4 regions of the Cellulosilyticum sp. ST5 genome follow, and region 1 is predicted to be linked to each of the others. Evidence: riboswitches for the same ligand, from Rfam matches in the RefSeq annotation. Region 1 holds a riboswitch; each other region holds the start of a gene.
What was found. A riboswitch is a leader RNA that binds a small molecule or an ion and turns the genes downstream of it on or off. The one in region 1 is predicted to bind S-adenosylmethionine.

Region 1 (8,168 bases):
TACCAAAACGACTTTCCTTACCTTCCATATTCCCCCCAGCTTGATTAGTGCTAGATAAATCTACCGCACCACTTTGTGCCAGCTGAGGTGTTGCTTGTTGTTCACTAAAACCTATAATGCCAAGACCTACAACTAACAGGATAAACATCGCTATAAAGATGGCCTTGCCCTGCTTTTTATCTTTGATATTCCTTCCAAACGTAAAGCAAAGTGCTACTGGAATCAATAAGAGAGAAATCATTTCTATAAGATTAGATAATGCTGTTGGATTTTCTAATGGATGTGCGGAGTTAACACCGAAGAAGCCACCACCATTTGTTCCAAGTTGTTTAATCGCTATTTGACTTGCTGCTGGCCCCATGGGTATTACTTGCTCTGTAACAACTGTTCCATCCTGTAAGGTAATGGGTTCTACTAAGCTTACTGTTTCATAAGGTTCAAAGCTTTGAACAACCCCTTGTGATACAAGTGCAATAGTTACTACCATTCCTAATGGCATTAAGATATAAAGAATCGTTCTTGTCATATCTACCCAAAAGCTACCAATGCCTTTCTTTTCTACTCTTCTAAGACCTCTAATAAGTGCAAATAGAACAGCAATACCAGTTGCTGCTGAAACGAAATTTTGAACTGTCAGTCCCATCATTTGTGAAAAATAACTTAAAGCACTTTCTCCCGAATAAGCTTGCCAGTTAGTATTAGTCACGAAACTTGCTGCGGTGTTAAAAGCTAAGTGCCATGAATGACCTGGGATTCCCTCTGGATTTAAGGGAAGCATTTTTTGAAGTAACAAGCAAAAGAATAATACGATTAAACCTACTAGATTAAAAGCTATAGCACTTAAGGCATATTTTTTTGAGTGCATTTCTTCCTTTTCATTAATTTTTAATAGTTTATAAATACCTCTTTCACAAGGTAACAGTATTTTTGAAAGCCATACCTTCTCTCCATCCATTACCTTGCCTATATATTTCCCTAAAGGTATCCCTAGGGCCACTAGAATTGCTAAGTAAATGATATATTGCAATGCTGTAGACATTATCGTTCATCCCCTTTAAAAAATATCGTTGTTAAATAAATAAGGAACATTACCCCTACAAGACCAATTAAACTTGTAACAACTTGCATCACTGTCACTCCCTCCTTAATTCCCTTTTAATCTAACACACAGAAAATGAGTATAGTATTAGGGTTATATAGATAAACATAAAGATTGCATAAAGATGAATCGTTTTTTCCAAAACTAGATTCAAACTTTATGCAATCTTTATATGGTCTTTATTCATTTATTTTTTCCTTAATACTAAACTTATTATTATGGAACAAGGCTTTTCATTATATTCTTTTAAGGAAATGTAATCAGTAGCTTATATCACTTATGATTTTATATACTTTACTAGTTCAGGATCCGCTAGTAATTTAAGCCCTGTATAAGCAAGCAGCTGTGTGCCTTCCTCTATTTTACCAATGCCTTCTTCGCTGCCACACACCTGCAAGAAGACTTCTGAATGAAGTGGTGCTTCCTCATCAGTAATTTTAAAAATGGGATGTAGAAGCGGGATAACCTGTGACACATTCCCTGCATCAGTTGAAGGAAAGGTTCGGTCATCTGTCCACTCTATTCCTAACTCCTCTAAAGTTTCCTTATAAACTAAGTCTAGCTTTTCATTAGGAATAATGTTATCTACCTTATTTTGAAAGAGCCCCATTTTATAGGTGCACCCTGTTGCCAGTGCCGCTCCTTCTGCTATTTTCTCTACTTTTTTATAAACTTCATTTACTTTTTGTCTTGTTGCTCCTCTTAAATAAAACCTCCCTCTCGTATAATCAGGAACCGTATTAGGTGCTGTCCCTCCATCTAAAATAATGCCATGTATCTTCACATCAGAGGTTAAATGCTGCCTTAGGGCATTAATGCCATTATAGGTGAGGATGAGTGCATCAAGGGCATTAATTCCTTGTTCAGGTGCAGCCCCTGCATGAGCAGCTTTTCCAAAGAATTCAATATCAACTGGATCAAGTGCCAGTGATTTTGGTGTTAGTGTATTAACTCTTCCTGGATGTAATTCTAAAGCAATATCCACATCTTTAAAATAACCCTTTACCACAAAGCTTTCTTTGGCACTACCATTTTCTCCACCTTCTTCCCCAGGTGTACCGTAAACCCTTATCTCTCCGCCTAATTCCTCTAACTGCTTACTAAGGGCAATGGCGCTAAATGTACTTATTGTACCAATAAGATTGTGCCCGCAGCCATGTCCAAGACCTGCTAAAGCATCATATTCAGCTAAAAATGCTAACGTTGGTCCCGCTTTCTCAGATTTTTTAACAGCCGTAAAACCTGTAGGATGTCCAGCTACATCTCTAGTTACTACAAAACCATGTTCTTCTAATTTCTCAGACAAAATGCCACTGGCAAAATACTCATGGTTAGATGTTTCTGGGCGAGCAAATATTTCTTTTGCAATAGTCTTATACTCTTCTTGATGCTCATTAATATATTGAAATAAACTATCCTTTTTACTCTTCATGTCTTATCTCCTTCTATTAAAATACAGGGCTGTTACAAAATGAATGCTTCCTTTCATTCTATTTTGTAGCAGCCCTATTTATCATCATTTCTACTTATCTCTTATTCAAACTCATCACTATTGATATTCTACCATACTGGGATATAAGCGCCACTATAAATTTCTTCAATTGCCTTCTTAGTTTCATCTGTATGGTAGACTTCCATTATCTTCTTAAATACTTCTTTGTCTTTATCCTCTGTTCTTACTGCAATGACATTAAAATATTGCTGTGCATTTTCTTGCTCTGGATCTTCTCTATAAATGTAATCATAGATGCCTGCATCTGTCGCTGCACCACCATTAATAGCTGCAAAGTCTACATCTGCCAAAGAACGTGGGATTTGTACAGATTCCATTGAAACAAATTCAAGCTTCTTTGGATTCTCTGCAATATTCTTTGTCGTTGGTGTCACTTTGTCTGTCCCATCTAAAGTAATAAGCCCTGCTGACTCTAAAAGAAGTAATGCTCTTCCGCCATTAGTAGCATCATTTGGAATAGCCACAGTTGCCCCATCTTTAACTTCATCTAAGCTTTTGATTTTGTTTGAATATAAGCCAAGAGGTGCAATAAATGTATAGCCGATTGAAGATAAGTCTAAGCTATGTTCTTTGATGAAATTTTCAAAATAAAGTTCATGTTGGAAAGCATTAAGGTCAATTTCACCGTCTGCTAAAGCAAGATTAGGTTTAATATAATCAGAAAAGCTCACTGGTTCAAGTTCAATATTGTACTCTGCCAGCCTTTCATTGATATTATCCCACAAGCGAAAATCTGTACCATTTACCCCAATCTTAAGAACTGTTTTTTCCCCACTATCTGTTTTTTCTGTCTGAGTAGTATTACTTGCCTCATTGCTTGTTGGTTTTCCTGTCCCACATGCTGAAACTCCTAATGCTAATACACCTGTTAATATAATAGATAATAATTTCTTTTTATTCATTGTCATCTCTCCCTATCCTTTTTATAATTTATTATTAATGAGCCAATTTTTTATAGATGAAATCTCCCACTCCCTGAATCAAATAAACTAGGAGTAAAATAATAATAATGGTAACGATCATAATGTCTGTCTTAAAGTACTGATAACCATATCTAATAGCAAAATCGCCAAGTCCGCCTCCACCAACAGTTCCAGTGATAGCTGAATAACCAATTAAGCTAATAAGTGAAACAGTAATGGCTAAGATAATATCTTTTCTACCTTCTACTAAAATTACTTTCGTAATAATCTTCCATGTTGAAAATCCCATAGCCTCATAAGCTTCAATAATACCTCTATCCACCTTAAGAAGTGCCATTTCTACTTGTCTTGCTATAAAAGGAAAGCTGGCAACTACCAGTGGCACAATAGCACCTTTAACACCAATGGTTGTTCCTACAATCATTCTAGTAAGTCCTGGGATAGCTGCTATAAGTACAACAAACGGTATAGACCTTAGTGTATTTACAATCTTAGAAACAATGGAATAAACTAATTTGTTGTCACAAATATGGTCCTTTGAAAAAACAAGTAGCATGACCCCTACTGGAATGCCTATGAGTGAAGCAAATAGACCTGATACAGAAATCATGATCATTGTTTCATTAAAAGCCTTTCCTAGCTCTGCTGAGTATTCAATTACATTAGGCATTAATTGCTGTAGCATGTTTAATCACCTCCACTTTTGTATTCAATGTTCTATAGTAATCAAGCGCTTTTTGTATCTGCCAATCATCACCTCTAAGCTCAACTATAAGGCTCCCTACAATGCCTGTATAAAGATGCTCAATATTCCCAAATAAGATATTAACTTGAATATCAAAGTCTCGTTCTAACTTTGAAAGTATAGGTTCATGAGCTACTTCACCATAAAAGTTAAATTTGCATACCATACCTGTAAACTGCGCTAAATCTTCTTCGTTAATGATGGTCCCTGAAGAATGGGCAACAAAGTCTTTTGCTACCTGACTTTGAGGACTAGTAAAAACTTCTACAATATCTCCACTTTCAATCACTTCGCCCTTCTCCATAATGGCAATGCGGTTACAAATGCTTTTTACTACTTCCATCTGATGCGTAATGATTACAATGGTAATATTCAGCTTATATCTAATTTCCTTTAGAAGCTGAAGAATAGATTTAGTTGTGGTAGGGTCTAGAGCAGAAGTAGCTTCGTCACATAGCAGGATCTTTGGATCACTGCTTAGTGCCCTTGCAATAGCTACTCTTTGCTTTTGCCCACCACTCAGCTGATTAGGATAAGCATATTTTTTATCTGTTAGATCTACTAACTCTAGTAAGTTGTTGACCTTTTCTTCAATTTCTTTTTTATTCCACTTTAAATTTTTAAGAGGCGCTGCAATATTGTCATAAACATTAATACTGTTCATTAAATTAAAGCCTTGAAAAATCATCCCGATATTACTACGCACTCTAGACAATTCTTTTTTATTCATTTGAGTAAGTATGGTACCGTCTACCTCTACTTCTCCTTCATCAGGCCTCTCCAGTAAATTAATGATGCGAATGAGCGTACTTTTTCCTGCCCCACTATAGCCAATTACTCCGAAAATATCGCCTTGTTCTATCTCTAAATTAATATCCTTTAATGCTTCAACCTTTGCACCCTTTGTATGAAAGGTCTTATGTATATGACTTAATTTAATCATATTTTTTCCTCCCCTCTTCCTAGTTTTTTTCTAGAATACCTGCATTGTCCTCTGGCATTAACCTTAAAAATAGTCTTTTTAAATGAGCAATTTCTTTGAGCTGTTTCTTTGTAAACACATAAGGAAGCTGCCCTTTTTCTATTTTGTTTATCAATTTAATGAAATCTAATAATTTAATTTCCTTATATTTTCCCTTTTCATATTGCTTAAAGATATAATAAGGAAATACCTTTAAATCGCTTATAACCGTTACTTCTTTTTCCTTATGGATTCCTTTAGTCAATTCAATCTTTATTAGAATCCCAAGTAAAGCATTCAACGTATTAAAATCTCCTACCAGGTTGCCTAACGAATAAGCAATCAGTCCTGTTTTCCTAACTTCTTGTATTGGATCTATGAAGCTATACTTTTCAATAGGCTGCACGACATGAGCATGATTGCCTATAATAATATCTACGCCGCATTCCTCTAATACCCGGTGTCCCATATCGATGATGTTTTGAATAGGGTAGGATTCAAATTCTAAGCTCCAATGGAGACAGGCAACTACAATGTCAGCATTCTTTTCCCTAGCAATTTGTACATGTTCCTTCACTAAATCTAGCTTTTCTCCCGGGTTATTCAGCTTGACATAGTTTACTAAATATGACTTTCCCGCTGGCACTTGATCACCGTTCAAGGTAAAGGTATAAGCTAAGTATGCTACCCTTACTCCATGCTTTTCTATGATGGGAATGTCTCTTTGTTCCTCTATACTTCTAGCTGTCCCAACCTGTTTACAGCCTTTTTTATCAATCAATTCTAAGGTTTCAATAAGCCCTGATTCTCCTTGATTTAAACAGTGATTATTAGCTGTAGAGAAAAAATTAATCCCTCTTCCACCATGTAAATATCTTTCAAACATACCTAGTGTTCCATTAAGCTCTGGCGTACTATTAACACTTCTTGGTGCATTCTGTACTGGTTTAGAAGAAGCTATAGGCGTTTCCAAATTAGCGTAAATGCTGTCTACTCCATCAAAGTAAAAATCTTCTACCTCATCCCAGAAATGCTCGGTTGTCTCTGGTGTTAACTGGTCTCCTGAAAGTAAGTCTCCACCCGCTGTTAAAGTAAATTTCCCTGTTATCTCAAATGCCTCTGGTAATGAAAATGTAAGGTCTTGCTTTTTAAAATAATCCTCAATTTGACTACCTTTCTCTGCTCTTTCAATCTGCTTTATGTAATACTTATATTTCCACCAATCAAACTCCCCTGGCTGCAAATTACTAAAGTCCCCCTGCACATTTTGGGAATATCTATAAGTATCGCCTTTGATTACTCCTAATAAGCGATATTTTAATTTTTCAGCTGCTAGCGACATTTACTCCACCTCCCTGTTGTTTTAGAAACTCCTTCATCTGTAGAAGATAGTTCTAACTTATATATGTTTTACTATATAAAATACAAAAGCTACTTTCTTATTGATAAGAAAGTAGCTCAAATAAAGCAGAACTCACCTTCTTATCTTCTCAAACTCAAAGTTTTAATTACTCTACGTTTGTAGGAATTAGCACCGTGTACACTTATGGAATGTCCGGTTGCTGGGCATCATAGGGCCTATCCCTCAGCCTCTCTCGATAAGAAACAGTTTTTTATTTCTGTGTTTTTATTTCTTAGTGTTTTAATATGTTTTGTAGTATATATTCTTCGTCGAATATTGTCAATAAAATTGCTTATATTTAAAATATAGTTTTTTCCTATAGCTAGATATTGATTTTTCAAGCTTTTGAACCTCATGTATTGGTTTTACTTGGTTTTTACAACTATGAATTTCCACATTTTTAATTCCTAGTATTTTAGTAATAGATTGTTTCTGACACTATAAGTTACTTTTTGAATGAAGGTTTGAAAGCATATTTTATAAATACAAAATTTTTATAAAAATATTAAAAAAATACTTGACAATGACATTTAAGAAGCCTATATTATAAGTGTAATTAGCACTCGACCAATGAGAGTGCTAACAAAACTATAAAAAGGTTTCTTAAAGGAGGAGTTTATATGTTTGGATTAACACCATTCAATCGTCAAGCAGTTCAAAGGAGCAACAACGGATTTGTAGACTTTTATCATGTAATGGATGACTTTTTTAACAATGATCTTCTCAACTTAAGGGATTTTAAGTATGACACCTTTAAGGTAGATATTAAAGAAGATGCTAATGGCTATGCTATTGAAGCAGAGATGCCAGGCGTAAAAAAAGAAGACATTGCCATCGACTATCAGAACGATCAACTGATTATAGCCGTACAACGAAAAGAAGAAATGAATGATGAAAAAGATCAATATATCCATCGAGAACGTCGCATTGCTTCTATGCAGCGTGCGATTAGCTTAAAAGATGTTAAAGTAGAAGGCATTACAGCTAAACTAGAAGAGGGTATATTAAAGATAAATATTCCAAAAGAAGAAGTACCCAAAGCAAAACGATTAATTGAAATCCAATAAAAGTTAAGACTTAGAGGACTACTGCACCAAATTGCAGCAGTCTATTTTTATTGTATAGGAAAGCAGGACTTTCCTATACAATAAAAATAGAGAGCTAGATAGCTCTCTATCACAATATTTCTTAATTTACTCACTCAAAAAAAGTGAAAAATCTATTTCTTTTTTATAGGAAGCCAAAACTTAAATTCTACTGGTACCTTCGAGGGATTGTCAGCTAAAAACCATTCCTTCGAAAAAAGATGTTCTTCTAAATAATTTCGACCGTCAAAATCCACATCATAGCCGCCCATATCCAACATACACTCATATATAGTCTGTGATGATTTTTTCATGGATAAACCTATATCTAAAGTTCCATCTTCATTAAATTCATTCAACACCACATCACCCACAAGAAATAGGCCTTTAGGTGCATCACTCACCTTTGCGCCTAGCAAAGTTGTATTGAGTCCTTCTTC
Region 2 (8,168 bases), 1.3 Mb from region 1:
CTGATATAGTTTTAGTATATGAAATAAATAATGAAGAATAAAAGTTAAGCGGTATTTGAGTTAACAATAATCACTTTTTCTTTCTTCATTGTTTTTCAAATGCATCTTTAATAATTGAAGTTGAATGTTAAAAATAATAAATGTTTTGTAAATATGATAATATATAAAAAGAAGATATGCAAATAATAGTTAATATAAAGGAGTGAAAATATGATTGCAGCAGCATTTTTCGATATTGATGGGACGATTTATCGAGAAGGTCTTATAACAGAAGTATTTAAGAAGATGATTAACTATGAATACATTGATGGCAGTCAATGGTATAGTGAGGTAAGGCCAGCTTATATGAATTGGGATAAGCGAGTAGGTGACTATGATACGTATCTTTTAAAGATGGTAGATATCTATAAAGAAGCAGTAAAAGGCTTAAATGCTGAACAAATGGCTTATGTAGCAAGACGTGTTATTCAGCAAAAAGGAGAGCGTGTGTATACTTTTTCAAGACAGCAAATTAAATGGCACCAAAAAGAAAAAAATAAGGTTATTGCCATTTCAGGTTCTCCTAGTGAACTAGTTAAGGAAATGTCTAAGAAATATGAGATGGATGATTACAGAGGAACCATTTATGAATTAGATGAAAAAGGTTATTATAATGGCTCAATTGTACCGATGTGGGATGCAGTTAGCAAAAGAAAAGCTATTTTAGAAATGGTGGAAAAGTATGATATAGACTTAAGTAAAAGCTACGCATATGGAGATACGGCAGGAGATTTAACGATGTTAAGTATGGTAGGACATCCTTATGCCATTAATCCCACAAGAGAGCTAATTAGTAAAATTAATCAGGATGAAGTACTCAGAAAAAAAATTAATATTATTGTAGAGAGGAAGGATGTTATTTATCATTTAGATATTAATAATTTAAAATTAATAGATTAGTATATTTGTTCGGATTAATTAAATATTAAAAATGTTAAACAAATGTTACAGATAGAAAACAAATGCATTAAAAAACGTTGAAAAACTTAACTTTTTGATGAAAAAACTTTGTAATATTTCTCTGCTTTTGTTATAATGGAAGAGAATTACAGTGACCTAAAAGTATTTTCATTAAGGAGGAGTGACATCATGAGTAAAAAATTAGGTATAATGCTACTTGCAGCGACTTTATTCTGCACGAATGCAGTGCCAACGACAGCTGCTACTATTGTATATGATGGTAAGGCACATGAATATAATTTACCAGCTATATCACTTTATGTGAATGGCAATAAAATAGCAACAACAATGGATCCGATTCAACTAGAAGGAAGGGTGTTAGTACCAGCTAGAGAAGTATTTACACCAATGGGGGCTAAGGTAAGCTGGGATGCAAAAGCAAAACAAGTAACAGTGGCATATAAGGATACGACCATGCTTTTAACAGTTAATCAGAAGGAAGTCTGGTTAAATGGTAAAACGGTGAGCTTAGATGTACCAGCTAAGATTATTAATGATAAAGTAATGATTCCAGTTCGTTTTATTAGTGAGCAACTAGGATTTATTGTAGATTGGAATGGCAGCAACCGTCAGGTATCTATTACAGAACCAACATCACCGCCAACGGAAGAAGAAAAACCACCAGTGGAAGAAGAACCGCCAGTAGAAGAGGAAAAGCCAAGTATATCTAATGAAGAATACATAGGGACGTCTAACAAGCACCAAATTAAGCTTCCTTCTGCATCATACAGTCAAACGAAGGTAATGGAAGTATCAGTGAATGAAAATAATGGTCAACATACGACTTTTATTAGCGCAGCTTCACCTATTTCAAATGCAAAAATAGAGTTACAAGCAGGCAAAGTGATTATTGATATAGGAAATAGTAAAAGTCAATTAAGTAACACTATTTCTCCTATTAATAATACTTATATTAAAAATATTAGAACTAGTCAATTTACAACTAATACAACGCGTGTTGTACTGGATTTAAAATCAGGCGCTTTAGTAAAGGCAGGGTTCAGTGAAGATAGAAGTAGCATTATGATTCAGCTTAGTAATCAAAAGATTGAACAAATTAAATATATGCAAAAGAATGGGGCAGATACTTTATATTATAAAGGCTTAAGTAAAGATCAAATTATTCTAGATTATAATGAAAAAGAAAATCTATTAAACTTTACAGTTCCGCATACAACAATAGAGACAGCTATTAATTGGACACAATTAAATGGCCGCTATATTGACAAGGTAACTATTAACGGTGAAGACAATCAAGTTAAAGGTAGTATTTGGCTTAAGGGAAAAGTGGATTACCAGTTAACTAGCGATTATCAAGGAGCAACGCTTACTTTATCTGCTTATACAGAAGTGCCTCCAGTAGAAGAGGTTACAGACAGTTTAGTATATGTATCAGGCGATAAGCCTACCATTCAACTTTTTAACATACCTGGCTTAAATAAGAATGCTATTAAAGTTACAGATGATTATCGTAATAAGACGTTAGTATTTGATCTTGGCAAAGATTATAGCAGTGTCCTCAAAAATAATAACATGGTTATTAATGATACAAGAATTAATAAAATACAAGTTGCTACTAATGGAACAACTAAAATCACAGTAGTAACCCAAAAGGTATATGCGTATAATTTCTATGAATCAGATGGGAAAATTTCATTACAAATGGTTAGACCAAAGGAAAAGTATAATCAAATTGTTGTGTTAGATGCAGGTCATGGTGGTTCTGATAGTGGAGCAGTAGGTAATGGTATAACAGAAAAAGGGATTAACTATAAGCAAGCCATGGCACTTTATAAGTTATTAGAGGCCGATTCACAAATTAAAGTTTATATGACAAGAGAAACAGATGTTTATCCGACGCTCCAATTTAGAACAACTTTAGCGAATGATATCGAGGCGGATTTATTTGTAAGTATTCATAATAATTCAGCTTCAGCTTCGATTAGAGGATCGGAAACACTGTACTTCCCTAGTACTACAGATACAAGAGGAAAACAAGTGGCTCAAATTGTACAAAACGCTTTAGTTAATAAATGTGGCATGATTAATAGGGGGATTAAAGCACGTTCAGACTTATATGTTTTACGTACAAGCAATATGCCAGCAATACTGATTGAAACAGGATTTATTAGTAACTCAGCAGAAGCAGCTTTGCTTAATAGTACGGCCTTTACAAACAAATGGGCCCAGGCTATTTATGAAAGTATTGTAGAGAGCTTTAGATTTTTGTAGCATCCTAGTGTGTTAAATTAGATTAGTAAATAAAAGAGAAAGTATTCTTTATAGAGGGAATACTTTCTCTTTTATTTTACACTTTATTTTCATGAAATTTTAATAAATCTATGGTATAAACAAACTAATTGATAAATAAAGTATGAGTCGTAAATAAAAGGGAAATACTAGAAATAAGTAAGAAAATAAGTTAGAATCAACAGGCTTATGAAAGATACATAGGGAAAGGATGAGAAAGAGATGAACTGGAACTTTTTGTTAGGCCCTTTAGTAGGTGCTATTATTGGTTATATTACAAATGGTATTGCCATTAAGATGTTATTTAGACCATTAAATCCAATTACTATAGGAGGTTATACACTACCTTTTACGCCAGGAGTTATTCCAAAAGAAAAAAAACGTCTTGCCAAAAGTATAGGAAGAGTAGTGAGTAGAGAGCTTTTAAATGAAGAAGTATTTAGAAAAGCACTATTAAAACCAGAAATATATGAGAGATTAGAAGAAAAGGTAGACTACTATATTGACACGTACCAAGCTAATGACAAAAAATTAGGAGAAATAGGAAACGAATTTTTGGGTAAAGAAAGGGCTATTTTTTTATTATGCGAAGCCGAAGAAAATGCCACTTCTCTTATTTACACAAAGGTTGTTAATATGGAACTAGGCAAGATTATTGTAGATAAATTAATAGGAACGTTAAAAGGTGGTGCATTAAGCCACTTATTAGGACCTATGAGTTTTCTAGTAAAAGACCAAATGTTAGATAGTCTAGGTGATAAGATTGAACCGGCTATTTCTCAAATGATTGTAGATGAAGCAGAAGGAATTATAAGACAAGCTGTAGAGGAGGAAAGTAATAACCTGAAAGAAACCTCGGTGGGAGATTGGGTAACCAAGCTAGATCCCTATAGAGACATCATCAAAAAAGTAGTCATTAAATCTTATGAAGGTTTGGTAAGAAATGGGCTTAGTACTGCTCTTGAAAAGTTAGATTTAGCTCAGATGATAGAAGAACGCATTATGGCATTTGATACTTTAGAAATGGAAAATTTAATTCTTGAGATTATGAATAAAGAACTTAATAGGCTAGTATGGTTAGGCGCTTTACTTGGTGGTATTATGGGGTGTGTAATGAGTTTTTTCTAAGAGATAAAAAGTTATTTATGATTAGAAAAAGTGCTGATTTTCATAGGGGATAGGCATATTGACTAGAATAGTGTTGAATAAACCTAGGATTAGTGGTAAGATTCAATAAGAGGAAGTATATAAAGTCGCAATAACAGGAAGGGAGATGGACAATGAGACAGCAAAGAAAATGGGCAGTTTTTCTCATTATGAGTTTAATTGTAAGTACATTTTTAGTAGGTTGTAATGGGGAGAATGGGCCAAAGCCAACACAGGAAATTGAAAGCCCGTCACCTACCGCCACAGCAGAAACAACAGAAAGTAGCTATAATAGCGCTTTTGAAAAATATAATAACAATATTACTGAACTAGGGCTAGTTATTAATGCGCCAGATCAGGAAGCCATCAATAGCTTACCTCAGGTAGAAACCTATAAACAGATGGATACAAAAGATAATCTAATGATTATACCCAAATATAACGGTTCAAAAATTACAATTAGCAAAGTAGAGTATACAGGTGAACGCTTTATTGCAAAAGATACCTTATATGCAAAAGAAGGAACACCAGAAGGTTATGGTCTACTTCTGTATGCTGTAAGACCAGAAGGTATTCCGCAGATTATGATTACAGTGACCTACAAAAATAAAAGTATTGACTATGTTATAGCTGAAGATGGGAAAAATGGTCATGAAGGTATTGAATATCTAAAGCTTGAAACAGATGATATGGGGATGCCCCATTCAGGCGAAATGATTACACCTATTCAAGATGCTACATATTTAGAAGGTTTAAATCGTTTTAGTAGTTTTGATGTAGATTTTGATTTAGATGGTAGCAATGAAACCATTGAGGTCTACTGTCAAGGAGAAATAACGGATGATGGCAGTTATTTTTTAGATGATGGCCAAGTTTGGACCTTAGTTGTCAAAAAAGGTGATGATATTTATCCGTTATTTGAAAAAAGTTATATTCAATTAGGCGGCTTAGAATATTTAGTTTATATAGATTATAACGATTATGAAAGAGTACATGTATTAGTTCAGTATAAAGCTGGAGCAGGTATGATGACATTTGATTGTGTTTATGATGAAGAAACTGGTAACTTTAGGCGTGATACAGTTTATGAAGCAAGTAATATCAACATTTTGAAAGATTGGAAGTAAGATAGAAAACTGTGTTTAAAAGTGAGAGCTTTTAAACACAGTTTTTTGATGTAATCACATGATAATAGATAATAAAGAATTGTAAATAGATGATAGGTGATTTAGCAATAGCAGAAGGTTATGATTTTAAAAGTAAGTCTATAATGTTATGAAAATAAGTCCAAATGAAACATGCCTATCAATCAATTGACAATGATTATGTAAACACTTATGATAGAAGAAGTTGTTTTGAGATAAGTGAGAAGGATAGGTGAAGAATGTTGCTAGTTGTTGGTGGGATGATAGGTCTGGGAAAAACCAGTGTTGCAGAGCTTTTAGGAGAGCATTTTGGAACGGAAGTATTTTATGAAAGTGTAGATAATAATCCAATTTTACCTCTTTTTTATACTTCAAGTGAAGAAGAAATAGAAAAGAAAAGATATCCCTTTTTATTACAATTACATTTTTTAGATACACGTTTTAGAAGTATTAAAAGTGCATTGTATCATGATAATAACGTACTTGATCGTAGTATTTATGAAGATTGGTATTTTGCTAAAGTTAATAATGACCTAGGAAGAATCTCGGATTTAGAATTTCAAATGTATGATCGTTTGTTAGATAATATGATGCAAGAGTTAAAGGAACTTCCTAAGAAAGCACCTGATTTAATGATTTATTTAAAGGGATCATTTGAAACAGTGCTATCGCGTATTATGAAACGTGGTAGAAGCTATGAATTAGATGCACAGCTTGAAGCTTATTATAGACAACTATGGGAAGGATATGATGAATGGGTGATGAGTCATTATCATGCCAGTGAAGTTGTAGTCATTGATATGGATCGCTATGATGTAGTAAGCCGCAGGGAAGATGCGTTAGAAGTATTAGCATTAGTAGAAAGCAAATTAAAGATGATTAGAAAAAAATAGAAATTATTTCTTGACTTTTCAAATTAACATGATTATACTAAGTATCAATAGAAAAGCTTATCTAGAGAGGTGGAGGGAACAGGCCCTAGGATACCTCAGCAACCACACTTAAGTGAAAGGTGCTAATTCCTGCAGAACCTAAGGTTCTGGAAGATAAGGGCGGATGAATCAAAGCAAAGTAAACCTCTCTTATTTTTAGTGATCATTAAAAATAAGAGAGGTTTACTTTGTTTCTAGAAGGAGGAAAAAATGGAGAAAGTATTCAATCAGCCAATTATATCTTTACAGAATTTAAGTAAAACCTATTCAGTAGATCAAGGAACATTCACGGCATTAAAAGATGTTAACTTAGATATTTATAAAGGAGACATTTATGGCATCATTGGTATGAGTGGCGCTGGAAAAAGTACCCTCGTAAGATGTATTAATTATCTAGAAGAGCCAACCAAAGGTAAAGTATACTTTGATGGAAAAGATTTAGGTACATTAAGTGCGGTAGAATTTAGGAAAGCCAGGCAGTCTATGAGTATGATTTTTCAACAATTTAATTTGTTGATGCAACGTACAGCAGAAGATAATGTTTGTTTTCCATTAGAAATTGCAGGTATGAAGAAAAAAGAAGCAAGAGAAAAAGCTAAAGAGTTATTAGCGGTAGTTGGGTTAAGTGATAAAGCGAAATCATATCCTTCACAGCTTTCAGGAGGGCAGAAGCAAAGAGTAGCCATTGCTAGGGCATTAGCTACTAATCCTAAGGTGCTTTTATGTGATGAAGCCACATCGGCCTTAGACCCAAGTACAACTCAATCTATTTTAGCATTGCTAAAAGAAATTAATCAGAAGTTTGGTATTACCATTGTTATTATTACCCACGAAATGAAGGTTGTAGAGGAGATTTGTTCTCATGTTGCCATTATTGCAGATAGTCAAATTGTAGAGGTTGGAACAGTAGAAGAAGTGTTCACTCATCCTCAAAGTCAAGTAGGGCAGCAACTCGTTTATCCAAATGGCATGCCACCTAGTCAGTACATAGGCACGAAATGTGCACGCATTATTTTTGATGGCAGTTCAGCTTATGATCCAGCTATAGCAAGTATGATTTTAGAGTGTAAGGCTCATGTCAATATTATCTATGCAGATATGAAACAGGTAGGAGATAAAGCAATGGGACAAATGGTACTTCAATTGCCAGAGGATACAAGTCAAGCAATGCGTGTCTTAGATTACTTAAGACAAAGAGAACTAATTGTAGAGGAGGTTATGTAAAATGTGGGATGTTGAAATGATTAAAACCATTACAATAGGGATATTCGAGACCTTATACATGACCTTATTTTCTACTTTATTAGCTTATATGATAGGTTTACCTTTGGGTATAGCCTTAGTTGTTACAGAAAAAGGAAATTTATTGCCTAGTAAATGGCTTAACAGCATTTTAAATGTGATAGTCAATATAACACGCTCAGTACCTTTCTTGATTCTACTTATTTTTATTCAACCTTTTACAAGATGGGTGGTGGGAACCACTATAGGGTCAACAGCAACTGTTGTACCTTTAGTTGTAGCAGCAGCCCCTTTTATCGGGCGAATGGTAGAGTCTTCTATTAAAGAATTAGATCACGGCATTATCGAAGCAGCTCTTTCTATGGGAGCTACACCTTTTCAAATTATCTGGAAAGTGATGTTACCTGAAACGAAACCTTCTTTATGGATAGGTGCTTCTATTACAGCTACAACT
Region 3 (8,168 bases), 690 kb from region 1:
CTTGGTGGTATACCACTCTGGTTTTTGGAAACCACTAAATTGATATTCACTACTTTCGATTACTTTATTAAAGGCTTCAGACTCAACAATCTCTAAAATGTCTTTAGCAAACTTACTGTCTACCTCACTTGTTCTTACTGCGATGATGTTCTTCATATCCTCTACTAAGACTTCTTTGTAGATTGCAGTATTTAAATCAATGCCTGCGGATAAAGCATAGTTACCTGGAATAGCTGCTAAATCTGCACTATCAAGTGTTCTTGGAAGCTGCGCCGCTTCTACTGGTGTAATCTTTAGGTTAAGTGGATTTTCTAGTACATTTTTTTCACTAAACTGAGCTACTTCTACTGTTTCATCAATCTTTAATAAACCTGCTTTTTGTGCTTCTAATAAAGCACGTCTTAGATTTGTTACATCATTAGGAACTGTAAAGGTAGCACCCTCTGCTACTTCACTAACATCTTTATACTTGTTAGAGTAAAATCCAAGCCCTGCTGTTGGAATATTAATGAGCTTTGTAAGCTCTAATTGATGCTCTTTCTTGAAGTTCTCAAAGTACACATTATGTTGAAATACATTAACATCTACTTCACCTTTTCCTAATGCTAAATTAGGCTGTACATAATCACTAAACTCAATAATTTCTACTTTATAGCCCTTCTCTTCAAGTGATGGTTTAATCGCATATTTCACCATGTCTCCATAAGGTCCTGGGCAGGTTCCAAACTTAATAGTTGTTTTTTCTACTTGTGTGCTTTGACTTACATCACTACTTGCACCAGCTGTACTTGCTGCTCCTTGTGATCCACTTCCACAGCCTACTAAAGTTCCAAGTCCTAAAATGATTGCACCTATTCCATAAACTAATCTTCTTTTCATATATTCCACTCCCCATATTTTTATTTTTAAATTTTTATAGCTTCTTAAACCAACTTACTTTTTAGTTAAATTAACGGCTATCCTTTCTCCCACCATTTGAATAAGCTGCACTACTACCACTAATAAAATAACGGTAATAATGAGTATATCTGTTTGATAACGTTGATAGCCATAGCGAATAGCTAAGTCACCTATTCCGCCACCACCGACAGTTCCCGCCATGGAAGAATAACCGATGATACTAATTAATGTCACAGTAATAGCTCTTACAATACCAGGTAAGGCTTCTACTAATAGCACGTCAAAAATAATATATTTAACACTAGCTCCCATAGCCAGTGAAGCTTCTATCACACCTTTATCTATTTCAGAAAAAGCACCTTCTACAAGTCTTGCTAAAAAGGCTACTGCTGCTACTGTAAGTGGTACGGTTACTGCCTTTGCTCCTATAGTGGTGTGTAATAAAAAATCTGTAAAAGGATAAAGTAGGACCAGCAAAATAATAAATGGAATGGAACGAATAATATTAATCACAAATCCAGAGATTGCATTAACCACTTTATTTTTGTGTAACAAAGGAGAAGCTGTGATATAAAGTAATAAGCCAAGAACCGTCCCCAAAACGATTGCAATAATCATGGATATCCCTACCATGTAAACAGTTTCTGTTGTTGCCTGCCATAGAGCTTCTATTAATTCACCTGTTTTCATGCGATTTCACCCTCCTTTGGAATAATTAATTCTATTTCTTCAATATTTTCTCCTATATACTTAAGTGCCTCATTAATAGCTTTAACTTCTCCCTCTATACTAACTACCAAGACACCCACTGGCTTTTCTTGAATGTAATCAATGTGACCATGTAGAATGTTAAGTACAACATCATACTTCTTGTTGGTATAAGCAATAATAGGCTCTAGGCTCTTGTCACCCCTATAAGTCAGCTTGATGATTTCCCCCTTCGCTGCATTAATAATCTCCTCTGGTACCTTTATCTGAGTCTTTACTAATCTTTTGGTTAATGCTGATTGGGGACTAGCAAATAACTCGTAAGCGCTATTAACTTCTACAATTTCACCTTGACTCATTACTGCTACTTTTGAGAACAACCTTTTAGCTACCTCTAGTTGATGCGTGATAAACACAATAGTAATCCCCAACTTAGCATTAATTCCTTTTAAGATATCCACAATTTCCTCAGTTGTTTGCACATCTAATGCAGAAGTTGCTTCATCGCAAAGTAAAATCTTTGGATTCGCTGCTAAAGCTCTTGCTATACCTACCCTTTGTTTTTGCCCACCACTTAAACTAGCTGGATAAACATTTTCTTTATCTTCTAGGCCCACTAGCTCAAGTAATTCTTTAGTTCTAGTTTGCCTTTGAGCTTTAGGGTAATCCTGGACTTTAAGAGCAAACTCTATATTCTCCCCTACTGTTTTTCTTGAGATTAAATTAAAGTGTTGAAAAATCATGCCGATTTTCTTTCGTAATCCCCTAATCTCTCTAGAAGAAAGTTTTGTTACATCCTCTCCCTCTACAAAAACACTGCCTGAAGTAGGCTTTTGTAATCCATTAATGGTTCTTACTAAGGTGCTTTTACCTGCGCCACTCCCCCCAACTATTCCAAAGATTTCTCCTGGTTCTATATGAAGTGATACATTACTAACGGCATTAACGATTTGATTTTTTTGTTTAAAGCTTACATTTACTTGTTCAAAACGAATCATTGTAGCACCTCCTAAAAATGTTTTTTTATTTGCGTTAATCTCTCTAAAGCTAGCTCTAGTGTTTCTGGTTTTTTAGCAAAGTGGAAACGTATATATTGATTAACAGGTTCTTTGAAAAAACTAGAACCTGGTACAGCTGCTACGCCTACTTCTTTAATAAGTCTTTTTGCAAATTCGTAGTCTGATGAAACACCAAATTCTTCAATATCAACCATGACATAATAAGCACCTTCTGGCTTAAAGTACTTAAGTCCTATGCTATCAAGCCCTGACAAGAACAACTCTCTTTTCTTTCCGTATAACGCTGTAAGTTCTTTATAGTAGTCATCTTCTAATTTAAGTCCTACTGTTGCAGCTTCCTGAAGAGGGGCTGCTGCTCCTACTGTTAAAAAGTCATGTATCTTTTTACATTGATCAATAATAACCTTCGGTGCTATTACATAACCTAATCTCCAACCTGTAATGGAATAAGTCTTTGAAAGTGAACTACAAGAAATAGTTCTCTCAAACATGCCAGGTAGCGATGCAAAGTAATGATGTTTATATGGTTCAAAAACGATATGCTCATAAACTTCATCTGTAATGACATAAGCGTCATACTCTTTAACAAGCTGTGCAATGTCTAGTAGCTCTTCTTTAGTAAATACCTTTCCAGTTGGATTAGATGGATTACAGAGAATCAAAGCTTTAGCACCTGCTTTAAAAGCTGCTTCAAGTTCCTCTTTATCAAAGTTAAAGGCAGGTGGTTTAAGTGGAATGTAAATGGGCTCAGCTCCACAAAGCACTGTATCTGCTACATAGTTCTCATAAAAAGGTGAGAAGATAGCAACTTTGTCACCGCTATCGCAAATAGCCATCATAGCTGTCATCATGGCCTCTGTACTACCACAAGTGACTACGATATTTTCATCTGGGTTTAATTTAATCCCCATAAAATGTTCTTGCTTCTTGGCTAAAGCTTCTCTAAAATTTTGTGCTCCCCAAGTCACTGCATATTGGTGCGGCCCCTCTATGGCTACCCTTTGTAATTCTTCTATTAATGCCTTAGGTGGATCAAAATCAGGAAAACCTTGTGAAAGGTTAATAGCCCCATGTTGATTAGCAATACGCGTCATCTTCCTAATCACGGATTCTCCAAACCCATCTAATCTATGACTTAACTTACTCATCTTGTTTCCTCCCTTTAATTAACCTTGATCTTGTAGTTTCTTTCATTTTTCCGTGTTTTTCTGCCTACTTCATTTAAAAGTAATATTTTACAAACTATAAAAGCTGCTTTCTTAAGATAAGAAAGCAGCTTTTAAAATTCACTATGCTACATACTCTTATCTTCCAAACCACTTCTGGTTTGCTGGAATTAGCACCTTGAGCATTTTATAACATGTTCAGGTTGCCGGGCGTCACTGGGCCAGTCCCTCTGCCTCTCTGGATAAGAAATTATTCACTTGGTTTTATTTCCTAGTTGTTTTATATGTTTAGTAGTATATTTTTATTTTTTTAAATTGTCAACTATTTTTTAATATATTTTTTTATTTTATTTTCTTTTTAATTTCCCTTGAAGTTACTAGGAATTTCTTTTTTTATAGAACCATTAATGGATAAGTTTTATTTATTATTATTTTCTTATTTGCTTTAGTCTTTGACTATCAATAACTTTTTCTTTTTGGACTGTCACATTTTTAATTCCTTTAAAATAAATATATTTACTAGGAATTAAATTTGATGTATACTCTCTTTAATTTAAAAAATTTGATATATTGTAAAATTTATTACCAATTTAAAGGAGGTTATTTTATGAAATTTGAATCAAAGGTTATCCATGGTGGTATCTCTGAAGATGCCTTTACAGGCGCAGTTAATATTCCTATTTATCAAACATCTACTTTTAGACAAGAAGGGATTGGTAAACATAAAGGCTTTGAATATGCACGCACAGGTAATCCTACAAGACAGGCTTTAGAAGAACTTATTAAAGATCTAGAAGGTGGCATCGCTGGTTTTGCTTTTGCTTCTGGTTTAGCCGCTCTTTCTACAGTCCTTATGCTTTTTAAAACAGGAGACCATATTCTTCTATCTGATAATGTCTACGGTGGTACTTTTCGAGTAGTCGATAAGGTATTCGTTCATCTTGGCATTTCTTATTCTCTAGTAGATACTTCCGACCTTGAAGCTGTTCAAAAAGCTATCACGCCTACTACTAAAGCCATCTTTATTGAAACACCTACTAATCCATTAATGAAAATCACAGACCTATCAGCAATTAGTACACTTGCCAAAAGTCATAACCTCATTTCGGTTGTTGACAACACGTTTTTAACCCCTTATCTTCAACGTCCTATAGAACACGGCATAGACATTGTTGTTCATAGCGGCACCAAATATTTAGGCGGACATAGTGATGTGGTTGCTGGGCTTGTAGTTGTTGCTCATGAAGACCTTAAAGAACGACTTGGCTTTTTACAAAATGCTGTAGGTGGGATACTTGGTCCCCAAGATAGCTTTTTACTTATAAGAGGTATTAAAACATTGGCTATTAGATTAGAAAAGGCTCAAGCTAATGCTAAAGCGATTGTTGATTTCTTACACACTCTACCTCAGGTAAGTAAAATCTATTATCCAGGTTTAGGCGCTATGATTTCTTTTGAACTTAGTGACCCCGAGGTCGCTCTAAAGCTCGTAGAAAATGTTAAACTCATTGCTCTGGCAGAAAGTCTAGGAGGCGTAGAAAGTCTTATTTGCCTTCCAGCAGCTATGACGCATGCTTCTATTCCTGTAGAACAAAGAAAGGCCTTAGGTATAACAGATGGTTTACTTCGTCTTTCTGTAGGCATCGAAGATGCTGACGACTTGATAACTGATTTAACCCATGCACTTAATCTTTCTATCTCTGAAGGAGGTACATCTCATGCACTATATTAATGATATTCGTGAACTTATTGGTAATACCCCACTCTTAAAACTCAATCATATTTCTCCTAATCCTGATATTAATATCTTTGGTAAACTAGAATATCTAAACCCAGGGGGAAGTGTTAAAGACCGTATTGGCCTAAAGATCTTAGAAGATGCCGAAAAAAATGGGCTACTTAAACCTGGCTATACCATCATCGAAGCTACTGCTGGTAATACCGGTATAGGCCTTGCCATGGCTGCCTTTGAAAAAGGCTATCAACTTAAAATTGTTATTCCTGCTAAGTTTGCTATTGAAAAACAAATACTAATGCGCGCCTTAGGTGCAGAATTAATTGTTACTCCAACAGAAGAAGGTATTGAAGGTGCTGTTCAAAAAGCAGAAGAATTAGCAAAGCAAATCCCAACTAGCTTTATGGCTAAACAGTTCGATAATCTCTCTAATAGAGAAGCTCATCGTCAAACAGGTAAGGAAATCTATGATGCCCTTGATGGGAAGATAGATATCCTCGTAGCAGGAGCAGGCTCCGGTGGTACTATTATTGGCATTGCCTCCTATTTAAAAGAGAAAAATCCCAACATCAAAATTGTACTCAGCGACCCTAAAGGCTCTATTCTAGGAGGTGGGGAAGAAGGTACCTACCATATTGAAGGTATTGGTAATCATTTCATTCCTTCTTTATTTGATGCTTCCTATGTCGATGAGGTAGAGAAAATTTCCGATGAAGAAGCTTATTACTATGTACAGCTATTAGGCAAAAAAGAGGGTGTATTGGTTGGTTCTTCTTCTGGTGCAGCTATGGCTGGTGCCATTAAGCAAGCTTATAAAGCTAATGGTAAGGTTAATATTGTAGCCATCTTCCCTGACCGAAGCGAGCGCTACTTTAGCCAGAATCTTTATAACTTCGATATGAATCTCTCTGACTATCGCTTTAATGACCTATTTGATAGTTGGGCTACTCATTATGACGAAACTGTTTACACAAAAAAGGGTGAGTATTATGAAGTCTTTAAAAACTACGAAGAAATTTTAAGAGAAACTGTCTCTTTTATTAATTCACCTACTTCTGCTACAGTCTTAGATATTGGTTCTGGTACAGGTAATCTAGGAGCCGTTGCAGCTAATTCAGGTTATAAAGTAACTGCCATTGAGCCAAATGCTAAAATGAGAGAATTAGCGTCAGCTAAATATCCTCATATTCCTGTTCAAAATGGTTCTTTTCTCTCTTTAGATATTCCTGATGCAAGCGTGGATGCTATTATTTCTAGCTACGCTTTCCACCACTTACAAGATGAAGAAAAAGCTAAATCTATAGCCTTTATGGCTTCTAAGCTTCGCCAAGGCGGTCAAATTATTATTGCAGATACCATGTACGAATCTCCCGAGGCTGCTTCAGCTGTATTAAATTGGGCTGAAAACTATGGCTTTACTCATCTTGCTCAGGATTTAAAAACTGAATTCTATACCACTCACGAAATCCTCGCTCATGCATTTGAAACGGCTAATTTCCGGGTAAGCTTTAAGCAAATGAATCAATTCGTATGGATTTTAGTTGCCACTTTGAACGCATAGTTTATCATATTCATACTCCTAAACCGCATAAACTATTACGACACCTTATGATAAAGGAGTGTTACTTATGTTTGATCCAAGAGATACTTGCCTTTTAGATGATGCACTTGCAAGATTTGATGAACTTGTAAACGCTCCTTGTCTACATGAGCTGACTCATTTCCCAGTATCTCCTTCTGAGACTCCTCCTGCCTGCTTAGGCTTTATTCAAATTGAAGGCTTTCCTGTCACAGATACCTTTAAAGCATTTTCCTTTGTTTTAAATGCTCTAGAAAGCCTTCAAATAACCATTGGCTATGTTATACAAGTGCGCAATGAACAACTTTCTATTTATATTGGTATTAAAGGGGATGAATTTTTCTGCGTTGCTCTTGAAATTTTAAAAAATGGGCTAATTCAAACCTTTCCTGGTATTCAACTTCATGAATTAACACCTGAGGAAAGTTGTGAACTAATTGATCAGCTCTTTAGTCCTTGTAAACATAACTCACTTGCAACTATTTCTGTTATCCCTAATACAAGTACCACAACACCCATACTCACTTCATTTAATAATTTAATGGGAAGAAATGAGGACTTTGTTCTTTTTTTATTAGCAACACCCGTGTCTCTTTGTCACATACGATCTATACTCAACGAACTTATTTGTCTATTTAATATCTTGTCTGGCTTCTCTCAAGGTAATCATACTGCTTCCAAAGGCTTAAATAAGAATGGTTCTACTACTGTTACACGTTCTAATACCGAAACCAATGGTAGGAGTTGTACAGACACAAATACTTCTGGCAGTAGTCATAATTCTTCTCAATATAAAAATATAACATCTTCTACTTCTCTTTCTTTAGCAAATAATAAATCTCTGGGAGTTAGCCTGCTTTGTAATGACTCTTGTGGACACGCAACTAATACTAGCCGTGCTTCTGCTGAGGGTATTACTAATAGTGAAGCTGTTGCTTGTTCTAATAGCCGCCTTACTGCTACTAATCTAACAGAAAACGAAGCCATCGTTTTTAGTATTCAGAATAAGTGCGTCGTAGATGCCTTAGCTACTCTTAATTTACTTATCACCCGCTATACCA
Region 4 (8,168 bases), 410 kb from region 1:
AGTGCAGTAAGTGCTTTGCACATACAGCATGTTTTGCATGCTTAGGTATGAATGCTATTACTAATGGAAGCCCGTTTGAACTAGATGAAAGCTTATGTGAGTTAAATAGGCAAATGCTAGAGAAGATAATAATAAAGCTTAATGATCTACAAAGAGAGGCAAGGAGAAATGACCTCCTAGCTTAGCAAGTTTGAAAATATCTAGTAAGGTTATTTAATATTAATACCTTTACAGGATATATAAAGTTAGAGGAGTAAGGTGTATCATTTCTTTTGTATTCATTTTGTAATGGATATATTGGACTTAATAGGTTAGAAAAAATGCTGTTCTATAATTTACCTTACAAAAAGATATATATAATAGTTTTTGTAAGCGGAGCAGTGAGTGCAAGTTATTCAGTGGAAAACTAAAGAAAAAGGGGATAAGTACTTATTAAAACAAAACAAATTGTGGATAATATAAAAGAAAACACAATACAGGTTGCCTCAAAATCTTGAGGCAACCTGTATTTATATAGTCAGTGAGAAGCTATTATGCCTCTGAATAAATTCTTTTAATGATTTTATACAAAAGGATTATAGAAGCGGCTACCATTTTTCATAGTAATCCATAAAGAAGCTAAAAATAGTAGAACGACTCCTACAATAGCAATATAATCTCTTTTAGCAAAAGGCCTACTGCTATACCAAGTACGTTTCTTATGAGTTCCAAAAGAACGAAGTTCCATAGCACAACTAATGGTTTCAATACGTTCTAAGCTGCTAAAAATTAGTGGAATCAAAATGGTGCTCATATTTTTAATACGTTTTGTTAGTTTTTCTTTACTAGATAGATCAATTCCTCTTGCTTGCGCTGCAAAAGCAATTTCTCTATAATCTCTTTGGACATCTGGAATATATCTTAAGGCAATAGCTACTGCATAAGAAAGTTTATAGCTTACTCCAATACGATTTAAAGAAGCAGCAAATTCACTTGGGTGAGTAGCTACAATGAATAATAAAGCAATTGGAATAACTGCAAAATACTTAAGTGTTACATTGAGCTGATAGAATAATTGCTCTACAGTTACGGTATAGGGCCCTACTATTTTAAATAATACTGTAGTACTACCATAAATCTTACAACCTTCCATAGGGGAAAAAATAAAAATAGCAATATTATTAATTAAAAGGAAGGCTAATATAAAGTAAACTACAAAAGCCACATCCTTAAACTTAATCTGAGATACTTTAAAGCAAATTAAGCTCAATATAAGTAACATAGCTAATACTCTTGTATCATAAGTAAGCATAGCAGTTAAGGAGCAAAAAATTAAACAGATTAGTTTAGTAGCTCCAGTTAAACGGTGAATAGGGGAATCTGCCTCAAGATATCCGAGCGTTACATTTGGCATAGATTTCTTCTCCTTCTATCTTCTTTAATAAAGCTTTGAACAAAAGCTTTAGGGTCTTCAAGTTTTACTTTAACTGCAAGTGAATATAAAGAAGTCTCTTTAAGATGAGCTGGTGTAATGATGTTTGAAGTTGTAAGCACATGAGTCACAGTATTATCAGCTAAAATTTCACCATCGGCTAAAACAATAGCACGATCTGTATACTCTAACATTAAATGCATATCATGAGTAATCATGATGATTGTAATGCCTTCATCATTAAGTGACTTCAAGAATTCCATCATCTCTGTATAATGCTTAAAGTCTTGTCCGGCAGTTGGTTCATCTAAAATAAGAATTTCGGGTTTACTTACTAAAATAGAAGCAATCGTTACACGTTTCTTTTGACCAAAGCTCAGTGCTGAAATAGGCCAGTTACGCATTTGATAGAGGTCGCATACTTTAAGTGTTTCATAAACTCGTGCTTTTACTTCGGCTTCAGGTAAACCTTGATTACGAAGTGCAAGTGCAACTTCATCATAAAGCATTGGTTTAGAAATCATTTGATTTGGATTTTGAAGTACAACACCGATAGATTCGCAGCGTTCTTTAATGGTTAAGTGTTTCATATCCTGTCCTTTAAGGAGTAGTCTACCTTTAGTAGGTTTATAAAAACCACAAATCAGTTTTGAAAGTGTAGACTTACCAGCGCCATTTTTGCCTACGATACTTAGCATCTCACCCTTATAAAGTTTTAAGTTAATATCTTTAAGTAAAGCTTTACTTCTATCATAGCTAAAGTTAACTTCTTCAAATTCAAGTAGCACATCATCATTAACTTTGTCTTTAATTTCTAATGTATTATTCATAAAAGCTTCAAGTTTTTCTTTACATCCTTTAAGATTAATTTGATCTAAAGGTTCAACTTTATCAAAAGCTTTAAGATCACATCCCGCATACTTAAGTGCTGTAATATAGAGTGGTTCACGAATACCATTTTGTTTAAGGGTATCTTCTTTAAATAATCGATTTGGGGTTGTATCTAATAGAATATGACCTTGGTTCATAACGATGATACGGTCTATAGGTCGATGTAAAACATCTTCTAAACGATGTTCGATGATAATAATAGTCTTACCAGTCTGCTCATGTACTTGATGAATTAGGTCAATAGCCTTTTCACCAGTAGCTGGATCGAGGCTAGCTAAAGGTTCATCAAAAAGCAAGATATCGGCATCACTTACAAGGGTACCGCCTAAAGTAACACGTTGTTTTTGCCCGCCAGATAAAGAGTGAGGTGCCACATTTAGAAAATCATCTACCTCTACAATAGAAGCTACTTCACTTACTTTTGTCTTCAGCTCATTTTGTGCGATACATTTATTTTCTAGGCTAAAGGCCATATCCTCGCCTACAGTAAGTCCAATAAACTGACTATCAGGATCTTGAAGAACCGTCCCCACCATTTGAGAAAGTTCAAATAGGCTAAGATTGGCAGTTTCTTTACCATTGATTTTTAAACTACCAGTTGATGTACCTTCTGTTCTAAAAGGAATAAGGCCATTTAAAGTAGCACCTAAGGTACTTTTTCCTGAACCAGAAGGACCTAAGATGAGTACCTTTTCACCTTCATAAATAGTTAAGTTAATGTTTTTTAAAGTAGGTTCATATTGTACTCTATATTGAAAGCTAAAGTTATTAAATTCAATAACAGGTTTTTTCATAGTTGTTCCTTTCTGTATCTATTGACTATCGCTCATAATATTTAATCATCTTCAAGATACAATATTATAAACTGTAGCCTCTGGATAATGAGCTCTAAATGTAAACAGCTTTGAAGTTGTAATAGACATTTAGAACGCAAGTTATATTAGTCTTCAAGTTTTAAACTTCCGGTTTGGATTCTAGTTTTAGCATAAGAAGCTAATAAAATAGAACCTAATACGCCGATAGTTATAATATTAGAGATTCCAGATACTGCTCCTTGAATATAAACCTTATTACTTGGTTCTGCATAAATGAGTATATCTAAAGTAGGAGCAACAATCCCCCAAGCCATTCCATTTGCTATAACTTGGAATAAATTAAAGAGGATGAGTTGTTTTTTACCAAAATAGCCATCTTGAAGTTTTAAGGCTTTAACTGAAAAACCAATAATGAGTCCAACTACGGCTGAAGCAATAATCCAGCTAAACCATGGTGACCCATAAGCTGTAATATCCTTTAATGTATGTCCGATGAATCCGATAGAGGCACCAGCTAGAGGGCCATAAAGCACAGCCATTAATGCTAAAAAAGCATAAGCTGTTTGAATTTCTGTATTGGGAATCCCCGTAGGAATAGAAGCAAAACGTCCTAAGATTAAAAAGACTGCTGATCCAATTCCTATGGCTACAATTGTACGTATAGAAAGTGTTTTGTTATTTTTCATTGTGTCTCCTGTTTTTAAAATAGATGATTTCCTTTAAACGCAAAAAAGCCTGAGTATAAACTCAGGCTTTGACCGGTCTATACTCATCTTCCAGTTTGTTTACTGTTGGATTTGGCACCTTGATATTATACAGGTTGCCGGGCTTCATAGGGCCAGTCCCTCCGCCACTCGTGATAAGCAAGTATATTCATATGTAAATATAATATTATGTAAAGTGATTAGTGTCAATTGAATTATTATGGAATTAAAGTAAAGAAATAGAAATAGCTTTAAAATAATCATCAAGAATTCTAAGTGAAAAATATTTTTGAATTATTATATAGTGAAAATAAGTAATAAAATAAATTGTGAAGCAAGCAATACAGCGAATTTTAATGATTAAAAATAGAAGTGACCGTTATAATAAAATTTATAAAGTAGTCAAATGAGTGTTTTATTTAATCTAGGAGGGCCGTACAATTCACCGGTGCTAGTAAATAATGAATAGGACAATATAAAATAGAGGGAAAAAGTTTATATGTTTAAGTGGTGCGTCATTATGGTTATAATGGATAAATAGAGAACAAGGCTATATTTAAGATTATGGCACATTCAGAGACGTGGATTATACTGTTAAGAATGGGTGAGAGTAGAGTATTTCGAAACAATAAATAGAGAAAAGAAGGAGAAAGTAAAATGAATCCATTAAATATACTAAAGAAATATTATGGTTATGATGCCTTTAGACCTGGGCAAGAAGAATTGATTCAGGCTATCTTATCAGGCAAAGATGCATTAGGGATTATGCCAACTGGTGGGGGGAAATCCATATGCTATCAAGTACCAGCACTTTTATTGGATGGAGTGACTATTGTTATTTCTCCTCTTATTTCTTTGATGAAAGATCAAGTAGATACACTTAAAGAGTACGGCATTGAAGCAGAGCTTATTAATTCTACTCTAAGTACAAAAGAATTTAGAGAAATTAGAGCCAATGCTAGAATGGGAGCATACAAGCTTTTATATGTAGCACCAGAACGTCTAGAGACTGAGAGTTTTATGGATTTAATAAGGGAGGTTCCTGTTTCTATGGTTGCAGTGGATGAAGCCCATTGTGTGAGTCAGTGGGGACATGACTTCAGACCTAGTTATAGAAGAGTTAGTCAAATACTTTACGCTCTTCCTAAGAGACCGATTGTAGCCGCTTTTACAGCAACAGCGACGCCCCTCGTCAAAGAAGATATTATTAAGCTTTTAGAACTCAATAAACCATTTGAGTTAACCAGTAGTTTTGATAGACCTAACCTTTATTTTGAAGTAAGAAAGCCAGAAAATAAACTTCACGAAACTGAAATGTATCTAAGAGAACATGTTGGTGAAAGTGGTGTGATTTACTGTGCAACCAGAAAAGGTGTAGATGATCTCTATGAAAGACTACTTAGGTTAGGTTTACCATGTACAAAATATCATGCGGGTTTAAGTGAAGCTGAGCGAAGTAGCAATCAAGATGACTTTTTATATGATAGAGTATCAGTGATGATTGCGACTAATGCCTTCGGAATGGGGATAGATAAACCCAATGTAAGATTCGTATTACATTATAATATGCCTAAGAATATGGAAGGCTATTATCAAGAAGCAGGTCGTGCGGGTCGTGATGGAGAAGAAGCACAGTGTATTTTACTTTTTGGTACACAAGATATTATGACTAATCGTTATTTAATTGAAAATGCTAATGGATTGGGCAGACAAATAGAATATGACAAGTTAAATAGCATGGTTGATTACTGTAATACTGAAAGTTGCCTTAGAAACTATATTTTAAATTATTTTGGTCAGCAAACCCTAGAAGAAGATTGTCATCATTGTGGTAGCTGTAATAATGATACGGAAGAATCGGACATCACAGTAGAAGCACAAAAAATCCTGAGTTGCGTTAAACGAATGAAAGAACGTTTTGGTAGTACTCAGGTAGCAGATGTACTGAAGGGATCAAATACTCAAAAAATCAAAAGCTTCAAATTTAATGAACTTACTACTTATGGAGTAATGAAGGACTATCCAAAAGATACAATTAAAGAATTAATCTCATTTTTAGTAGCAGAGGGCTATTTACAATTAGTAGGCACCCAATATCCTATTATCCAGCTTACAGAAGCGAGTTATGAAGTATTAAAGGGAAAAAAGCCAGTCACCATTAAGCGTATTTTAGTCAAAGAAACAACACCAGTAAGAAGTAGATCTGGATTAGATGCAAAGGTAGACCTAGTTTTATTTGAGAAACTTAGAAGTGTACGATATGATATTGCTCATAAACAGCATATTCAGCCGTTTATGGTATTTCCAGACACCACTTTAAAGGAAATGAGCAGTAGATATCCTACAACAGATGAAGCACTTCTTCAAGTATCAGGAGTAGGAGAACATAAGTTAAACAAATATGGCCAAGACTTTATAGCCATTATTAAAACTTATGTAGATGAGAATAATATAGATATTAGTAAAGCGTTAGCTTCATTAAGTAAGAAACATTCCGAACCACTATCTAATCTGGAGGGAGAAGCTACTTTAGATGGAAATACCATACCAAAGAAATCATCACCTAGAGATAGTCATAAATTAACCTATGAGCTTTATATGCAGGGAAAGGGAATTCATGAAATAGCTGATGAAAGAAATCTTACTCAGATGACAGTGGAAAATCATCTTATAAAATGTGTCCAAGAAGGATTACCGATAGATTTTACACAGTTTATACCATCAGAATATGAGGAACAAATTATAGAAGCTATTGAAGAGTGTGGTGCTACCCTGCTTAAACCGATTAAAGAAATGTTACCTGAAGAAGTTACGTATACTGCTATTAAGTTTGCACTTATAAAGTATGGCAAATCATAGCTATCAACATGATGCTTTGATTGATACTAAAGTTATTTAAGTTAGATATTAAACTAATAAAAGTAATACTTTAAATGGTTAAAGAACCACTTTATATTAAAGAAAGACTTTAAGAATGCGATTGTATACAATTGTGCATAACAAAGAGGAAATGTGGATAACTAGTGGATAAGTGGCGTTTGTTTAACATAAATCTGTGGAAAAACAATGTATATCTGAAAATTATATACTATTGTAAGTGTAAAAAGAGAGAAGTATAAACGTTCTATTTCTATTCTCTTAGCAGATGTATGAGTATTAAGTTTCCAATGACAAATTGATTAATTCATAGTAGGATTTAAGATTAAAAAAAGTAAGTTTAATATAAAGAATAGGATATGTATAACTTAAAAAATGTGATACCATAGAACTATATTAAACGTAAGATGAGGGGGAGATACAATGCTAATTTTAAAAGAAAGAGTGCTTTATGAAGGATGTAAATTATATATAGAATTCACACATCGTGCAGATATAATAATTTATAGCCTGGTATTAGAAACTGTAACAGGGGAGAATGTTATGCTCTATGCCTGTGATACAAAGAAAGTTATAGATTTTATATTTGATGCTGTCATAGCAGAGCTCAATGGTTCTAACAATAGAGTGGTTGATGTAAACTATATTATTAGTAATGCATGCGAATAATTTGTGAACTTAATAAAGTCCCTTATAAGATGAGATTCCAAAAACATCCTATAAGGGATTTTTGATTATAGAGATATAATATGTTAGAATGAAAATACTTTGTGAAATTGTAGGATTTAAAGAGGAGATAGTAATGGAATTATCATATGGAAAAAAGGAGCTAGAACAAATAGCTAAATTATATGGAATCAAAGGAGCATACAAATTAAAAAAAGCGGAATTAATAGAAGCTTTACTTGAAGCAATTCCTCAAAAGATGCCAGAGATTCTACCTATGTTAGATGAAATAGATATTAAAAATTTCGAAGCACTTTTTAATGAAAATAAGGTAATAGATAATGAAGATGAATTAGAATGCTATTACAACTTGATGGAATTAGAGTTGGTACAACTTATAGAGGTTGATAAAAAGCGCCAGTTAATAGTAGCAGATTTAGTTAAAGATGCTTATAAAAAGATAGATATGGTTCCTATTATGGAAGAAATAAAACTAAATAGCGCTATGAGAAGACATATTATAAGCATACTAAACTTATATGGCGTTGTTAAATTAAATTGGGCTGTAGAACTTTATAATAGAAACCACGCACAAGTAATTAATGAGCTAGAACTAGCACAGTTTGTAAAGAAGGATATGCGACTAGTATGTCAATGCAAAGTCATAGAAGATTATATTGTCGAGGAAACAATTTATGCATTAGACAAAACTAATTTTAAAGATTTTATAGAGGCTACTATAGATAAAGAATACTATATACCTTCTCAAGAATTATTAGACAAGATGTATGATGAAAGGTACTA

Region 2: it holds a riboswitch for S-adenosylmethionine, as region 1 does, so the genes downstream of both, QTL86_RS09715 (methionine ABC transporter ATP-binding protein) here and QTL86_RS15815 (CapA family protein) in region 1, are expected to answer to the same signal.
Region 3: it holds a riboswitch for S-adenosylmethionine, as region 1 does, so the genes downstream of both, QTL86_RS18980 (pyridoxal phosphate-dependent aminotransferase) here and QTL86_RS15815 (CapA family protein) in region 1, are expected to answer to the same signal.
Region 4: it holds a riboswitch for S-adenosylmethionine, as region 1 does, so the genes downstream of both, QTL86_RS17710 (ECF-type riboflavin transporter substrate-binding protein) here and QTL86_RS15815 (CapA family protein) in region 1, are expected to answer to the same signal.

The regions. Positions count from the first base shown of each region.
Region 1 covers NZ_CP132338.1:3,244,010-3,252,177, forward strand. The annotation lists gene kdpA (potassium-transporting ATPase subunit KdpA) at 1-1,042, opposite strand, end outside; gene QTL86_RS15795 (M20 family metallopeptidase) at 1,377-2,531, opposite strand; gene QTL86_RS15800 (MetQ/NlpA family ABC transporter substrate-binding protein) at 2,660-3,514, opposite strand; gene QTL86_RS15805 (methionine ABC transporter permease) at 3,549-4,220, opposite strand; gene QTL86_RS15810 (methionine ABC transporter ATP-binding protein) at 4,198-5,223, opposite strand; gene QTL86_RS15815 (CapA family protein) at 5,243-6,583, opposite strand; SAM riboswitch class I at 6,721-6,846, opposite strand; gene QTL86_RS15820 (Hsp20/alpha crystallin family protein) at 7,264-7,710, shown strand; gene QTL86_RS15825 (helix-turn-helix domain-containing protein) at 7,863-8,168, opposite strand, start outside.
Region 2 covers NZ_CP132338.1:1,991,524-1,999,691, reverse strand. The annotation lists gene QTL86_RS09740 (HAD-IB family hydrolase) at 211-939, shown strand; gene QTL86_RS09735 (N-acetylmuramoyl-L-alanine amidase) at 1,129-3,231, shown strand; gene QTL86_RS09730 (DUF445 domain-containing protein) at 3,472-4,377, shown strand; gene QTL86_RS09725 (hypothetical protein) at 4,530-5,522, shown strand; gene QTL86_RS09720 (deoxynucleoside kinase) at 5,780-6,433, shown strand; SAM riboswitch class I at 6,488-6,593, shown strand; gene QTL86_RS09715 (methionine ABC transporter ATP-binding protein) at 6,683-7,696, shown strand; gene QTL86_RS09710 (methionine ABC transporter permease) at 7,698-8,168, shown strand, end outside.
Region 3 covers NZ_CP132338.1:3,936,390-3,944,557, reverse strand. The annotation lists gene QTL86_RS18995 (MetQ/NlpA family ABC transporter substrate-binding protein) at 1-879, opposite strand, end outside; gene QTL86_RS18990 (methionine ABC transporter permease) at 934-1,590, opposite strand; gene QTL86_RS18985 (methionine ABC transporter ATP-binding protein) at 1,587-2,606, opposite strand; gene QTL86_RS18980 (pyridoxal phosphate-dependent aminotransferase) at 2,618-3,775, opposite strand; SAM riboswitch class I at 3,929-4,042, opposite strand; gene QTL86_RS18975 (trans-sulfuration enzyme family protein) at 4,401-5,525, shown strand; gene QTL86_RS18970 (pyridoxal-phosphate dependent enzyme) at 5,512-7,089, shown strand; gene QTL86_RS18965 (hypothetical protein) at 7,157-8,168, shown strand, end outside.
Region 4 covers NZ_CP132338.1:3,655,590-3,663,757, reverse strand. The annotation lists gene QTL86_RS17725 (radical SAM/SPASM domain-containing protein) at 1-185, shown strand, start outside; gene QTL86_RS17720 (energy-coupling factor transporter transmembrane component T family protein) at 563-1,393, opposite strand; gene QTL86_RS17715 (ABC transporter ATP-binding protein) at 1,381-3,096, opposite strand; gene QTL86_RS17710 (ECF-type riboflavin transporter substrate-binding protein) at 3,243-3,803, opposite strand; SAM riboswitch class I at 3,884-3,983, opposite strand; gene recQ (DNA helicase RecQ) at 4,479-6,680, shown strand; gene QTL86_RS17700 (hypothetical protein) at 7,122-7,367, shown strand; gene QTL86_RS17695 (Rho termination factor N-terminal domain-containing protein) at 7,501-8,168, shown strand, end outside.